Regions from separate parts of the Mesorhizobium sp. CNPSo 4688 genome, predicted to be linked through region 2. Evidence: predicted binding sites of a transcription regulator. Region 2 holds the regulator's gene; each other region holds the start of a gene.

Region 1 (4,578 bases), 130 kb from region 2:
TGGGCGATGATCTCGCCGCCATGAATGCCGGCGGCGGGTCCCATGTCGACGACATAGTCGGCATGCAGGATGGCGTCCTCGTCATGCTCGACCACGATCACCGTGTTGCCGATGTCGCGCAGATGCTTCAGCGTGTCGAGCAGGCGGGCATTGTCGCGCTGATGCAGGCCGATCGACGGCTCGTCCAGCACATAGAGCACGCCGGTGAGGCCGGAGCCGATCTGCGAGGCCAGACGAATGCGCTGGCTCTCGCCGCCCGACAGCGTGCCGGAATTGCGCGACAGCGTTAGATAATCGAGACCGACATCGTTGAGGAAGCGCAACCGGTCGCGGATTTCCTTGAGCACCCTGACCGCGATCTCGTTCTGCTTGTCGTTGAGCTGCGCCGGCAGGTCGGTGAACCATTTGTCGGCGTTGCGGATCGACTGCTCGGTGACCTCGCCAATGTGTTTTCCCGCGATCTTCACCGCCAGCGCTTCCGGCTTCAGCCGGTAACCCTTGCAGACCGGGCAGGGCGTTGCCGACATGAAGCGCTCGATCTCCTCGCGCATCCAGGCGGATTCGGTTTCCTTCCAGCGCCGCTCCAGATTGGGAATGACGCCTTCGAACGTCTTGGTCGTTTTGTAGGAGCGCAGGCCGTCATCATACTGGAAGGTGACCTCGCGCTCGCCGGTGCCGCGCAGGACGGCTTCCTTGGCCTCTTCGGTCAGGTCCTTGAATTTGTCGCCGAGTTTGAAGCCGTAGGCCTTGCCCAGCGCTTCCAGCGTCTGGGCGTAATAGGGCGAGGTCGATTTCGCCCACGGGCTGACGGCGCCATCGCGCAGCGAGACGTTTTCGTCCGGCACGATCAGGCTGGCGTCGATGGCGCGCTGGCTGCCGAGACCGTCGCAGGTCGGGCAGGCGCCGAACGGATTGTTGAACGAGAACAGCCTCGGCTCGATCTCCGGAATGGTGAAGCCGGACACCGGGCAGGCGAATTTTTCGGAGAACAGGATGCGCTCATGCGTCTCGTTCTTCGACTTGTTGACCGAGTCCTCCCCGGTCTGGCTGGCATCGAGCGGCCGGTCGGCGAATTCGGCCACCGCCAGCCCTTCGGCGAGCTTCAGCGCCGTTTCGATGGAATCGGCAAGCCGTGTCGCCAGATCGCCGCGCACGACGATGCGGTCTACGACGACGTCGATGTCGTGCTTGTACTTCTTGTCCAGCGCCGGGACATCGGCGATTTCGTAGAAGACGCCGTCGACCTTGACGCGTTGAAAGCCCTTTTTCTGCAGCTCCAGCAGTTCCTTGCGGTACTCGCCCTTGCGGCCGCGCACGATCGGCGCCAGCAGGAACAGGCGTGTTCCTTCCTCGACAGCCAGCACCCGGTCGACCATCTGGCTGACCGTCTGGCTCTCGATCGGCAGGCCGGTGGCCGGCGAATAGGGGATGCCGACGCGCGCAAACAGCAAGCGCATATAGTCGTAGATCTCGGTAACAGTGCCGACCGTCGAGCGCGGGTTCTTCGACGTGGTCTTCTGTTCGATGGAGATGGCAGGTGACAGGCCGTCGATCTGGTCGACATCAGGCTTCTGCATCATTTCGAGGAACTGGCGCGCGTAGGCCGACAGGCTCTCGACATAGCGACGCTGGCCCTCGGCATAGATGGTGTCGAAGGCGAGCGACGATTTGCCGGAGCCCGACAGGCCGGTCATGACGATCAGGCTGTCACGCGGCAGGTCGAGATCGACATTCTTCAGATTGTGTTCGCGTGCACCGCGAATGGAAAGATATTTATGGTCGGCCATCGCCGGTCGCCGCCTCAGATCTGGTATCAGTGGGATCGGCGGGGTTTTCCCGGCCATCCCCTATGTAGGTATTTTTGCCGCCACGTCGAGAGACGCCACACTTCTCGACCAAAACCGTTTAACCGTCTTTCGCGCGAAGGGGCAAGCGGAAAGAACAAAGGCCGAACACGCTCCTGACAAAGCTGTGCAGAAACCTGACAACGGTGTTTCAAGAACTGACCCTGACGTAAGCTCCCAGCGATCACATTTTTCGGTAACCGGCTATTCAAAGGTTGACGCCGCCGACTCAGGGGCGCAGTCTCGGGAGGTCAACGAAGCCGGCCGTCTTTCGATGGCCTCGCCGCCAACAGGTGGCCTGCGAGACGCCGCGGGCTTTTGCGATTTGCGCTTCGGACGACAACAGTAGCAACGGACATAGGAGCGGAGCATGACGCCACCGGATAGTCCCTTGAGGCTCCACATCTCGTTGGAGCCGCGGCGGGCATAAGTGCCAGGGTTTAGCGTTTTCGCCACCCGACAAACCGTGACCTGCCATATCCCATGAAAATCAGAGACTGCTAGTCGGATCGTCGGCTGAATGCCGCGAAGCATCCGAGACAAAAGTCGGTATAACACTACCGGCAAGTTGGATCTGGAATCCAAAAAAAGCCCCGACCGTTTGCGGAAGCAACGGCGGGGCTGCTCTTTTATTCGGCCGGCCGCGAGGGGCGCTCAGTTATGAAATGGAGCCTTAATCCTACCGGCGCGGCGGCTTGATCCCGCCTGTAGCCATATCGACGGTGATGCTGCCGGAAATCCGGACATCGGTATTGCCGATCTTGAATGTTCCGTTCTCGCCGGCGGGCAGCGCGTCGTCCGGCTCGGGCTGCGGCGCCGGCTGGGCGATGCGATAGTCGCTGGTCACGCCGGGCAAGGCGCCTTTCGGCGACTGGGACGTGCTGTCCCCGGCAAGTGCCGCGCTCGCGGTCACGGCGGTGATCGCAATGGCTGTCATCAGTCTGCTCAGGCAGTGGCGCATTGCAGGACTATAGTTTCGCGCTCAATGCGAGACCAGACCGGCGGCGTCGAAATTGACGCGACGCCGGCGCGCGTTCAATCCGGCGATCAGGCCGCCGCCTGCTTGCGGGTGTCGAAGACATGGTCGACGAGGCCCCAATCCTTGGCTTCGCGCGCGGTCATGAAGAAATCGCGGTCGAGCGTGCGTTCGACATCTTCATAGGTGCGGCCGCAATGCTGCGCGTAGAGCTCGGTCATCTGCCGCTTGGTGCGCAAAATGCCTTCGGCGTGGCGCTGGATGTCGGAGGCCTGGCCCTGGAAGCCACCCAGGGGCTGATGCAGCACGATGCTGGCGTTTGGCAGCGCGATGCGCCGGCCGGGCGTTCCCGCCATCAGCAGGAATGAAGCCATCGAGGCGGCAAAGCCCATGCACACGGTCGACACCGGGCAACTGACATATTGCATCGTGTCGTAGATGGCGAAGCCGCTGGTCACCACGCCGCCCGGCGAGTTGATGTAGAGCGAGATCTCCTTGTCGGGATTGTCCGATTCCAGCGACAGAAGCTGGGCGCAGACCAGTGCCGACATGCCGTCATTGATCTCGCCATTGATGAAGATGATGCGCTCGCGCAGCAGCCGCGAGAAAATGTCGAAGGCGCGTTCGCCGCGGCTCGATTGCTCGATCACCATCGGCACCAGATTGGCAAAGCCGCTCATCTCATTGTCTCCGTTTGTTTTCTTGGGCTCAGGCGGCGCGCAGCAACAGGCGTGGCGTATTCGCGGCCATGGGCGGTTTGAGCTTGTAAGCACCGAGCGAAAGCCGGCAACCGGCGCTCGCCATCGCCACCGCGGGCGTGGCCGCCTGCACAAACCCATCATGGACGATGCGCAAATGCGTACCGCCTGAGACGGTGCGGGCGAGCGTGAAGGTGACGATGCTGTCCAACCCATTGGCATCGCCGGTGTCGGACCGCTCGCGCCAGGAATAGCGCAGCAGTCGCCCCGGTTCGGCATCAAGCACTTCGCACTCGATCGGCGCGTCCGGCCCGGCAAAGGCAAAGCGGTTGCCGGTTTCCGGCTTGATGTCATTCGGCATCATCCAGGCGGCCAAAAGCTCCGGCACGGTCAGCGCCCGCCACACCTTTTCCGGTGCGTCCGGGAGGTCACATTCGAAGGCGAGGGCATCTTTGGCGGCCGGAGCCTGCTTTTCATCGGTCATTGGTCCATGTCCTTCAAAACAGCCTTCAGCCTTTCGATGCGTTCCGGCCAGAATGCGCGGTAGCGTTCGATCCAGCCGAGCAGCGGATCGAGCCCTTGCGGCTCGGCGCGATAATAGGCGTTGCGGCCGGCCCGCCTTTCGCTGACCAGACCGGCGCCGCGCAGCACGGCGAGGTGTTGCGACACCGCCGGCTGCGACACACTCATGCCGGTGCGCAGTTCCGATACGCTCATCTCGCCTCCGGCCAGCCGCTCGTAGACGGCGCGGCGCGTCGGGTCGGCCAGGGCGCGAAAAATCTCTGCTTCGACCATGACAAAAGCATAAGTCGATACTTATTGATTTGGCAAGCGGTCTTTTATGGCGCCGCCGGAAGCCAGCGCCTCACCGGCTCGGCGGCCCCTTCGAAAGTCGCCTCGAAGATCGGCGACGCCAGCACGGCCTGGATGTGAAGCGTTTCGGTGCCAACGTTTCTAAACCCATGTTTTCGTTGGGCAGGAATGAGAAGCGATTGTCCGGCAATCAGTGTCAGACGTCCTTCGTCGATCCACATTTCAGCGATCCCGGCGATGACGGTCA
Region 2 (4,578 bases):
CGCCGATCGACATGGCCAGCAATCCGCCGCAGCGTTGCCATGGCCGCCGTCACCGAACTCGACCGTGGCGTTGCCTTTCTGCTGGTGCCGGTTTTCCTGGCGGCCGGCGTCATCATTTATTTCTCGCTGGCCAGCGAGCCAGGCTTTGCCCAGCCAATCGCGATTGTGCTGCTCACGGCCTGTTGCGCAGCCGTCGCGCGGTCCTGGCCGAAGACGCATCTGCTCTGCATGGCTGCCATGCTGTGCGCGCTTGGCGTCGTCGCCGCCAAGGTCGAGACCTGGCACGCCGGAACGCAAATGCTTGGCTCCGAGATCCAGACACGACTGACCGGACGCGTCGTCAGTCTCGAGCAGATGGAGAACGGCCGCGTAAGGCTGACGCTCGACGTGATTTCGACCGCTCGCCCCAGGCTGCGCTACGCGCCGGAGCGGGTCAGGCTCTCGGCGCGCGCCGTTCCCGCCGATATGACCGCCGGCTCCCTGATCACCGGCTATGCCAGGCTGTTGCCGCCGACCGGTCCGGTGCGGCCGGAGAGCTACGATTTCTCCTTCGACAGCTATTTCACCGGCATCGGCGGCAGCGGCTTCTTTCTCGGTAATCCGAAAACCATTGCTTCGCAGGGCCCGCCGCCGCTGACCGCACGGCTCTCTTCGGCAATCGAGAATGCGCGCGAAAACATTGCCGACCATATCAGGGGCAAGATCGGCGGCGCCGAAGGCGAGATTGCCGCGGCGCTCATTGTCGGTGTGCGCGCCGGCATTCCGGACGAGGTCAACGAGGCGATGCGGCGCACCGGCATCTACCACATCATCTCCATTTCCGGCCTGCACATGGCGCTGGTCGCCGGCACCATCATGGCATTGCTGCGTGGCGCCTTTGCGCTATTTCCGGATTTCTCCTCGCGCCAGCCGGTCAAGAAATATGCCGCCGCCGCGGCGCTTGTTTCCATCGCCGCCTATCTCGTCATTTCAGGCATCGTGGTTGCCGCCGAGCGCAGCTTCATCATGCTGGCGGTCATGCTTGTCGCGGTGCTGTTTGATCGCGCAGCGCTGACCATGCGCAATCTGGCGATCTCGGCCATCGCCGTCATCCTGATGTCGCCGCACGAGGTCGTCGGCCCGAGCTTCCAGATGTCGTTTGCGGCTACTGCCGCCCTTGTCGGCGCCTATGCCGGCTGGGCTGACTACCGCGCCGACAAGGTGAGAACGCCGCCCGCAAGGCGCTCGTTCGTCGGCTTCCTGTCGCGAAAATTCGTGCTGGCCATGGGCGGTCTCGCCATGACATCGATCATCGCAGGCAGCGCCACTTTGCTGTTTGCCATCTGGCATTTTCAGCGCGTGTCGCCACTCAGCCTGCTCGCCAATCTGGCGGTGATGCCGATCGTCTCGCTGGTCGTCATGCCGTTTGCGGTGCTCAGCGCGCTGGCCATGCCGTTCGGCGCCGATGGGCCGTTCCTCTATGTCATGGGCAAGGGGCTGACGGCGATGATCGCCATCTCCGCCTGGATTTCTCAGCGTTCGCCGGTCGATGCCGTCGGGCTGATCTCAATCCGCTCGGTGCTGCTGGTAGCGGTCGCCCTCGTCATCGCCACCATGGCCACCACCTGGCTGAGGCTGGCGGCCGTGCCTTTCGCGCTGGCCGGCCTGTTGACTGTGCCGCAGGTGCGCACGCCCGATGTGCTTATCTCGGAGGATGCGCATCTGGTGGCATTGCCAATCGGCGGCGGCGAACTCGCGCTCAACCGGGAACGCTCGAACGAATTCACCACCGATAATTGGAAACGGGCATTGAGAGCCGAAACCATTATCCCGCCTGAGATTTTCGAGGCAACGGACACGCGGTTCGATCTAGAGCCACTCGACTTGCCGCCAGGCTCGCCCTTCTATTGCACAGGCAATCTCTGCATTGCCCGGCACCCCGCCGGAGCCATCATCGCGCTGGCAAAAGACCGCAACACAGCGCGGCCAGCCTGCGCTTTCGCGAGCCTGATCGTCATCGACGACGCCACCGCCTACAATCCGTGCCGCGACCCGCTGGTGCTGGTCGTGACCAAGAAGCAACTTGCCCGCGATGGTAGTGCCGCCGTCTTCTTCGACCCACAATCGGCCGCGACAGCGCCAACCATCCGCTTCGCCGTCGACAAGCCCTATCGTCCCTGGCACGAGCAACGCCGCTTCTCACGCGAAGCGCGTGGAATGCCGCCTTATAAGCAGCCCGAGAAGTACAAACCTAAACCGGCTCAGTAGCGCCTGATCAGCCCAACCAGCTTGCCCTGCACCTTGACCCTGTCCGGCCCGAAGATGCGGGTTTCGTAGGCCGGGTTGGCGGCTTCCAGCGCGATCGAGGCGCCCTTGCGGCGGAAGCGCTTCAGCGTCGCTTCCTCTTCATCGACCAGCGCCACCACGATCTCGCCGGGGCTCGCCGTATCGGCATTGCGGATGATCACCGTGTCGCCGTCGAAAATGCCGGCCTCGATCATCGAGTCACCCTTGACCTCGAGCGCGTAGTGTTCGCCGCCCATAATCATGTCCGGCGGCACCGAGATCGAATGGGTCTGGTGCTGGATGGCGTCGATCGGCACACCGGCGGCGATGCGGCCCATCACCGGGATCGACACCGCGGAAACCGCGTCGTCATTGCCGGCCGACATCGAACGAGAAGAGGAGGCCGGCTTGATCTGGCGGCCGAGACCGCCTTGCCCCTGACCGCCTTGACCGAGACTGCCCTGGATGACGCTCGGCGAAAACTTCTTCGCCGCGTTGAGGCCGGGCGCGATCGAGTCGGGCAGCCGCAGCACTTCCAGTGCTCGAGCCCGGTTCGGCAGCCGGCGAATGAAGCCGCGCTCCTCCAGCGCCGTGATCAGGCGATGGATACCGGACTTCGAGGCAAGGTCGAGCGCCTCCTTCATCTCGTCGAAAGACGGCGGGATTCCGCTCTCCTTCAGGCGTTCATGGATGAACATCAGGAGTTCATGTTGTTTGCGCGTCAGCATCGCGGCCCCCACGGGTTCTGAAACCAGAATCGGAAAAAACAAACCCAGAACAAACACTATCTGTTCCAGTTGTGTTCCGCAACCTTTTAAAGTTTAATGAATGTGTTGACGTTTTGTTCAGCGTAACATCAGCACGCTGCAGGCCGCACCCGCGGCTGAGGCCGGAGCGAAGGGCTCGCGCACGATCAAGCCGTTGGCGTCGGCCAGCATTCTCAGCATCGAGGAATCCTGGATGCCGAATGGCGTTGCCACCAGTGCGCCGGCTTCATCCCGGACCACGGCGCGCACATAGTCTTGCCTGAGATCGTTGGCCGGCATCGCGGCGCCAAGTTGCGCCGGGCGAATGTCCTGCCGATGGACGCGGCCGCCGAGCTGCGCCAACAGCGGCTTCAGGAACAGCTGCGAACAGACCAGGCTCGCCACCGGATTGCCGGGCAGGCCGATGCACCTGATATCGCCGAGACGCCCGAACATCAGCGGCTTGCCCGGGCGCATGGCGAGCTTCCAGAAATCGAGCTTCATGCCTTCGCCGGTCAACACGTCGTGCACGAGGTCGTGGTCGCCGACCGAGGCGCCGCCGAGCGTCACGATAACGTCGGCCTTTGCCGCGACAGCCTTGCGCACCAGCGCCGCTATGTCGGCCTTGCGATCTGCCGCGATGCCGAGATCAAGCGCTTTGGCGCCGACAGACTGCGCGGCGGCCACAACACCGTAAGCGTTGGAGGAGATAATCTGATCCGGACCGGGGTCACGCCCCGGCGGCAGCAATTCGTCGCCGGTGGCGATGATCGCGACCAGAGGCCGGCGCACGACGTTGAGCCTCGGATGATTGGCCGACGCCGCAAGCGACAATGCGGCCGGATCGAGCACGCGACCTTTTTGCAGGAGCAGGTCGCCTTGCGAGAAATCCAGTCCACGGCGGCGGATGTTACGGTCTTTCGCGGTCGGCTCGGTGACCTCGATATGGCCATTGCCAAGGTCGCGGACATTCTCCTGGATGACGATCGTGTCGGCACCTTCGGGCACCGGCGCGCCGGTGAAAATGCGGACAGCCTCCGCCCTGCCGACAGAGCCGTCAAAGCCGCGTCCGGCCGGGGCCATGCCGATCACCGAAAGCCGCGCCGGGGCGGATGCCACATCCTGCGCCCGCGCGGCATAGCCGTCCATGGCGGACGCGTTGAAAGGCGGCTGGGTGCGTAGCGCCACGACAGGCTCCGCCAGCACCCGGTCGGCCGCATCCGCCAGCGCGACGCTCTCGGCCGGCAGCGCCGCAGCGCCGTCCAGCAGGCGCTCCAGCGCCTCGGCGACCGGGACAAGCGCCATCAGGCGCCCGCCTTGTAGTCGCCGGACTTACCGCCGGTCTTTTCCACAAGCCTTATGCCGGAAATCACCATGGCGCGATCGGCCGCCTTAGCCATGTCGTAAATAGTCAGGCATGCCACCGAGGCTGCGGTCAGCGCTTCCATTTCGACCCCGGTCTTGCCGGTGACGCGGGCGAGCGCGGTGACCCTGAGGCCGGGCAGCGCCGCGTCCGGCTCGATGTCGACCGACACCTTGGTCAACAGCAGCGGATGGCAGAGCGGGA
Region 3 (4,578 bases), on a different contig from region 2:
CTTCGACATGAACTACATCACCACCACGCACATTCTGGAGCGCATCCACCCGAAGACTTTGGTCGTCAACGACCCCGCCTGGGTGCGCAACAGCCCGGAAAAAATCTTCGTCACCGAATTTCCGGATTTGATGCCGGAAACGTTGATCACCAAGGATCCCCAGGAAGTCGCCGCCTTCCGCAAGGAATTCGGCGACATCATCGTCAAGCCGCTCTACGGCAATGGCGGCGCAGGCATCTTCCATCTCAGGGAGGACGACCGCAACCTCGCCTCGCTGCTCGAGATGTTCGCCCAGCTGTCGCGCGAGCCCTATATCGTGCAGCGCTATCTGAAGGATGTGCGCAAAGGCGACAAGCGCATCATCCTGGTCGACGGCGAGGCAGTCGGCGCCATCAACCGTGTGCCGGCCGACCATGATTCACGCTCCAACATGCATGTCGGCGGCCGCGCCGAAAAGGCCGAGCTGACGGAGCGCGAGCGCGAGATCTGCGCCCGCATCGGACCGTCGCTGAAAGAGCGCGGCTTCATCCTCGTCGGCATCGACGTGATCGGCGACTACATGACCGAGATCAACGTGACCTCGCCGACCGGCGTGCGCGAAGTGCAACGTTTTGGCGGCGCCGACATTGCGAGCCTGTTCTGGGACGCGGTGGAAGGCAAGCGGCACTAGCTGCAATGCCCGGAAAGGGGGAAAAGCGCGCAGCGCTTTTCCTGAGCATTCATGTAAAAACAAAGAGATAGAGCGGTTCGCCGTTTCCGTGAAACGGTGAAACGCCCTAGAACACCAGGAAATCGTCCGCGGTGACCCAGGTGCCCGGGTCGACGGCGGCAAACTTGACAGCCGCCGCGCCGCCAACCCCGTCCACATCGAACAGCAGGTCGCCAGTCACGTCGTTGTAAAGGATGTGGTCGCTGTCATCGACGGCTTTGTCACCTATCGCGAAGACTGCCGCGAAAAGCGGGCCGGCCTGCAGCCCGACAAACACGGAGCTGTCCAGGCGGATCATATCATCCTGCGCATCGAAGTCTTCGATCCTGTCGCAGTTCGCCGGTCCAAGGGAGTCGAACACGAAGACGTCCCTGCCCTCGCCGCCGGCCAGCCGGTCGCCGCCGGCACCGCCATTGAGGATGTCATCGCCAGCACCGCCACGCAGGTCGTCGGAGCCGGCGCCGCCATCAAGGGCATCGTCGCCCTCATCGCCACGGATGCCGTCCGTGCCCGCGCCGCCGCTTATGACATCATTGCCGGCGCCGCCCTTCAGCCAATCCGTGCCCGCGCCACCGATGAGGGTGTCGGCCCCGGTGCCGCCGAACAGCTGGTCGTTGCCGGCGCCGCCATCGAGCGTATCGTTGAACGACGTGCCGATGACACGGTCGCTGCCGCCTAGCGCGGTGACGAGCGCGGCACGATCATGGGCTCCATAGTTCACTGTGTTCGCGGCGTCGGTCAGCGCGATGGATTCGGCCGGTGGAGCAACCGTGATCGTAATCGTCGCCAGATTGCTGTTGCCCTGGCCGTCCGTGGCGTAAACCGTGAAGCTGTCAGTGCCGACGAAGCCCGCCTCGGGTGTGTAGTCGAACAGATTGCCGTTCAGAAAGTCGGCATGATAGTGCAGGCTGTTGCCATAGTGACCCTGGTGAAACGGATAGTGGTTGCCGTCGAAACGCGTGCTTTGCTCAAAGGTGCCGTGGTCCGGCCCATCGACGACGACAAAGCTCAGGAGATCATAGTCGGCATCGGCGGCGCTGAATTTGATGTCGTCGAGAAATTCCCCCTGCGAAACCGACACATTCAGATTGGCAACCGTGGGCGCATGATTGACGAACGTGTCGGGCTGCAGCGTGCCTCCCTCCAGGATGATCTGGTGCTGGCCGTATTGGGTGTTTTCGCCGCCGAAATACTCGTTCGCCCCGATCCAGGTGACGGTGATGGTGTTGGGGCTGTCGGCGTTGACCGAGACGATCCGGGCCGACAGGTAGGCTGCCTGGTCGGACAAAGTGCGGAGAAGATTGCCGTCATTGTCGAAGACCTGCGTTTCGACCGACGTCCAGGTCTCGGTCCTGCCTTCGTTGGTGAAGCTGGTGATGGTGAAGAAGCCGTCGAAGACATCGACCGAAGCCACGTCAATGCCGCCGAACGGGAAATCGGGCTTTGCCCCTATCGGCCCGATCACGTCGCCATCGGGTTCCGTGATGCTGAAAAGCACCGCGTCTGGGCTTGGATTGGGATAGTCGGGTTCTTCCCATACGGTGAGCTGACTGCCATTGCTTAAGGTCGGCATCCTGTTTTCCTCGCTTTGGCGCCTGGACGCGCTGCGGATGTCCCCCGATCCCAACCATACCATAGTATGCGAGTCGGATCGGTGACACCCAACCGCGACGCGCCTTTGTGGTTAATTCTGTCTCGGGCGAAGGCAGGCGTCGGCATCGTATGGTGCCGGAAGTACGGCGACACTTGCATGTTCCTGTAATGTTCTTGCCTTGGGCTGAAATCTATGGTTGTCTTGGGCCGACATCGCTCGCAGTCTGATCAGAAAGACCCGAGCGAACCGGTATCCGGGGGCTTGAACAAATGGTGGCGCGGGTTCGCACGGTTGCTTTCCAGGGCATTGAAGCCGTGCCGGTCGATGTCCAGGTGATGATCGCGCCGGGCAAGGTCGGCATGCACATTGTCGGCCTGCCCGACAAGGCGGTGGCCGAGAGCCGCGAGCGGGTGCAGGCGGCACTGCATGCGTCGGGCCTGTCGATGCCGTCGAAAAAGGTCACGATCAATCTAGCCCCGGCCGATCTGCCCAAGGAAGGCAGCCATTACGACCTGCCGATCGCGCTCGGCCTGATGGCCGCACTCGGCGCCATTCCGGGCGACATGCTGGCCTCCTATGTCGTGCTCGGCGAATTGTCGCTCGACGGCACCATTGCCGCGGTGGCCGGCGCGCTGCCGGCGGCGATCGGCGCCAATGCCGAGGGAAAGGGGCTGATCTGCCCGTTCGGCTGTGGGCCGGAAGCAGCATGGGCCGGCAAGGATTTCGACATATTGGCGCCGCGCAGCCTGATTGCGATTGCCAATCATTTTCGCGGCACGCAGGTGCTGTCGCGGCCCGAGCCCGGCATCCATGTCTCGGCGCGCGACCTGCCCGACCTCTGCGACATCAAGGGCCAGGAGAGCGCCAAGCGGGCGCTGGAAGTGGCGGCCGCCGGCGGCCACAATCTGCTGATGGTCGGCCCGCCAGGCTCGGGAAAATCGATGCTGGCGCAAAGGCTGCCGTCGATCCTGCCGCCGCTGGCGCCGAAGGAACTCTTGGAAGTCTCGATGATCGCCTCGGTGGCGGGCGAGCTCGGCGAAGGCAAGCTCACCGACCGGCGGCCGTTCCGCGCTCCGCACCATTCGGCCTCGATGGCGGCGATGGTTGGCGGCGGCTTGCGGGTGCGGCCGGGAGAGGTCTCGCTTGCCCATCACGGCGTGCTGTTCCTCGACGAATTTCCCGAATTTTCACCGCAGACGCTGGATGCGCTGCGCCAGCCGCTGGAGACCGGCGACTGCATGATCGCGCGCGCCAACCACCGCGTCACCTATCCGGCGCGCATCCAGCTGGTGGCGGCGATGAACCCGTGCCGCTGCGGCATGGCCGGCGAACCGGGCTATCGCTGCCTGCGCGGCGAGCGCTGCCGCACCGACTACCAGGCGCGCATTTCCGGCCCACTGCTCGACCGCATCGACCTCAGGATCGAGGTGCCGGCGGTCTCGGCCGCCGATCTGATCCGGCCGGATCGGGCGGAAAAGAGCGCCGCCGTAGCCCAGCGCGTGGCCCGTGCGCGCACCATCCAGCGCGAGCGCTTCGAACGGCTCGGCGTCACCAGCGCGACGACCAATGCGCATTGCTCGCCCTCGATCATCGAAGACATCGCCGTGCCGGATGCAGCCGGCCTCTCGCTGCTGAGAGACGCCAGCGAAAAGCTCGGCTTTTCCGCGCGCGCCTATCACCGCGTGCTGAAAGTGGCGCGCACGCTGGCCGACCTCGACGCCAGCGAGACCGTCGGCCGCATCCACCTGGCCGAGGCGATTTCCTATCGCATGATGTCGGAGCGGGTGGCGCAGGCGGCGTAGATCCCTCCCTCTTGAGGGGAGGGGGACGCTGGCGCTCAAGCCTTCCCCTTCAGCTCCAGCCGCCGCGCGTGCAGCACCGGCTCGGTATATCCATTCGGCTGTTCGCGGCCCTTGAACACCAGGTCGCAGGCGGCCTGGAAGGCGATAGAACCGTCGAAGTCGGCGGCCATCGGCCGGTAGAGGGGATCGCCGACATTTTGCAAATCGACGATGGCCGCCATGCGGCGCAGCGAATCCATCACCTGAATCTGCGAGCAGACCTTGTGATGCAGCCAGTTGGCGATGTGCTGCGAGGAGATGCGTAGCGTGGCGCGGTCTTCCATCAGGCCGACATCGTTGATATCCGGCACCTTGGAGCAGCCGACGCCCTGGTCGATCCAGCGCACGACATAACCCAGAATGCCTTGCGCATTGTTGTCGAGCTCGCGCTGGATTTCATCCGGCGTCCAGTTCGGACGCACCGCCACCGGCAC

What was found. The regulator LexA, encoded in region 2, represses DNA repair genes until DNA is damaged. The targets are predictions, from matches to a motif close to TGTTCNNNNTGTGTTCNG.
Region 1: the regulator LexA is predicted to act here: its motif matches at 1,938-1,955, upstream of uvrA (excinuclease ABC subunit UvrA).
Region 3: the regulator LexA is predicted to act here: its motif matches at 2,461-2,478, upstream of AC04SH_RS07580 (YifB family Mg chelatase-like AAA ATPase).

Annotation. Positions count from the first base shown of each region.
Region 1 covers NZ_JBWLUY010000001.1:320,628-325,205, reverse strand. Annotated here, with positions in the region: gene uvrA (excinuclease ABC subunit UvrA) at 1-1,787, opposite strand, end outside; gene AC04SH_RS01710 (hypothetical protein) at 2,524-2,781, opposite strand; gene AC04SH_RS01705 (ATP-dependent Clp protease proteolytic subunit) at 2,892-3,500, opposite strand; gene AC04SH_RS01700 (SRPBCC family protein) at 3,529-4,002, opposite strand; gene AC04SH_RS01695 (ArsR/SmtB family transcription factor) at 3,999-4,313, opposite strand; gene AC04SH_RS01690 (cupin domain-containing protein) at 4,358-4,578, opposite strand, start outside.
Region 2 covers NZ_JBWLUY010000001.1:194,722-199,299, reverse strand. Annotated here, with positions in the region: gene AC04SH_RS01070 (ComEC/Rec2 family competence protein) at 1-2,247, shown strand, start outside; gene lexA (transcriptional repressor LexA) at 2,241-2,993, opposite strand; gene AC04SH_RS01060 (molybdopterin molybdotransferase MoeA) at 3,111-4,316, opposite strand; gene moaC (cyclic pyranopterin monophosphate synthase MoaC) at 4,316-4,578, opposite strand, start outside.
Region 3 covers NZ_JBWLUY010000003.1:389,748-394,325, forward strand. Annotated here, with positions in the region: gene gshB (glutathione synthase) at 1-670, shown strand, start outside; gene AC04SH_RS07575 (Ig-like domain-containing protein) at 777-2,282, opposite strand; gene AC04SH_RS07580 (YifB family Mg chelatase-like AAA ATPase) at 2,573-4,105, shown strand; gene AC04SH_RS07585 (malate synthase G) at 4,141-4,578, opposite strand, start outside.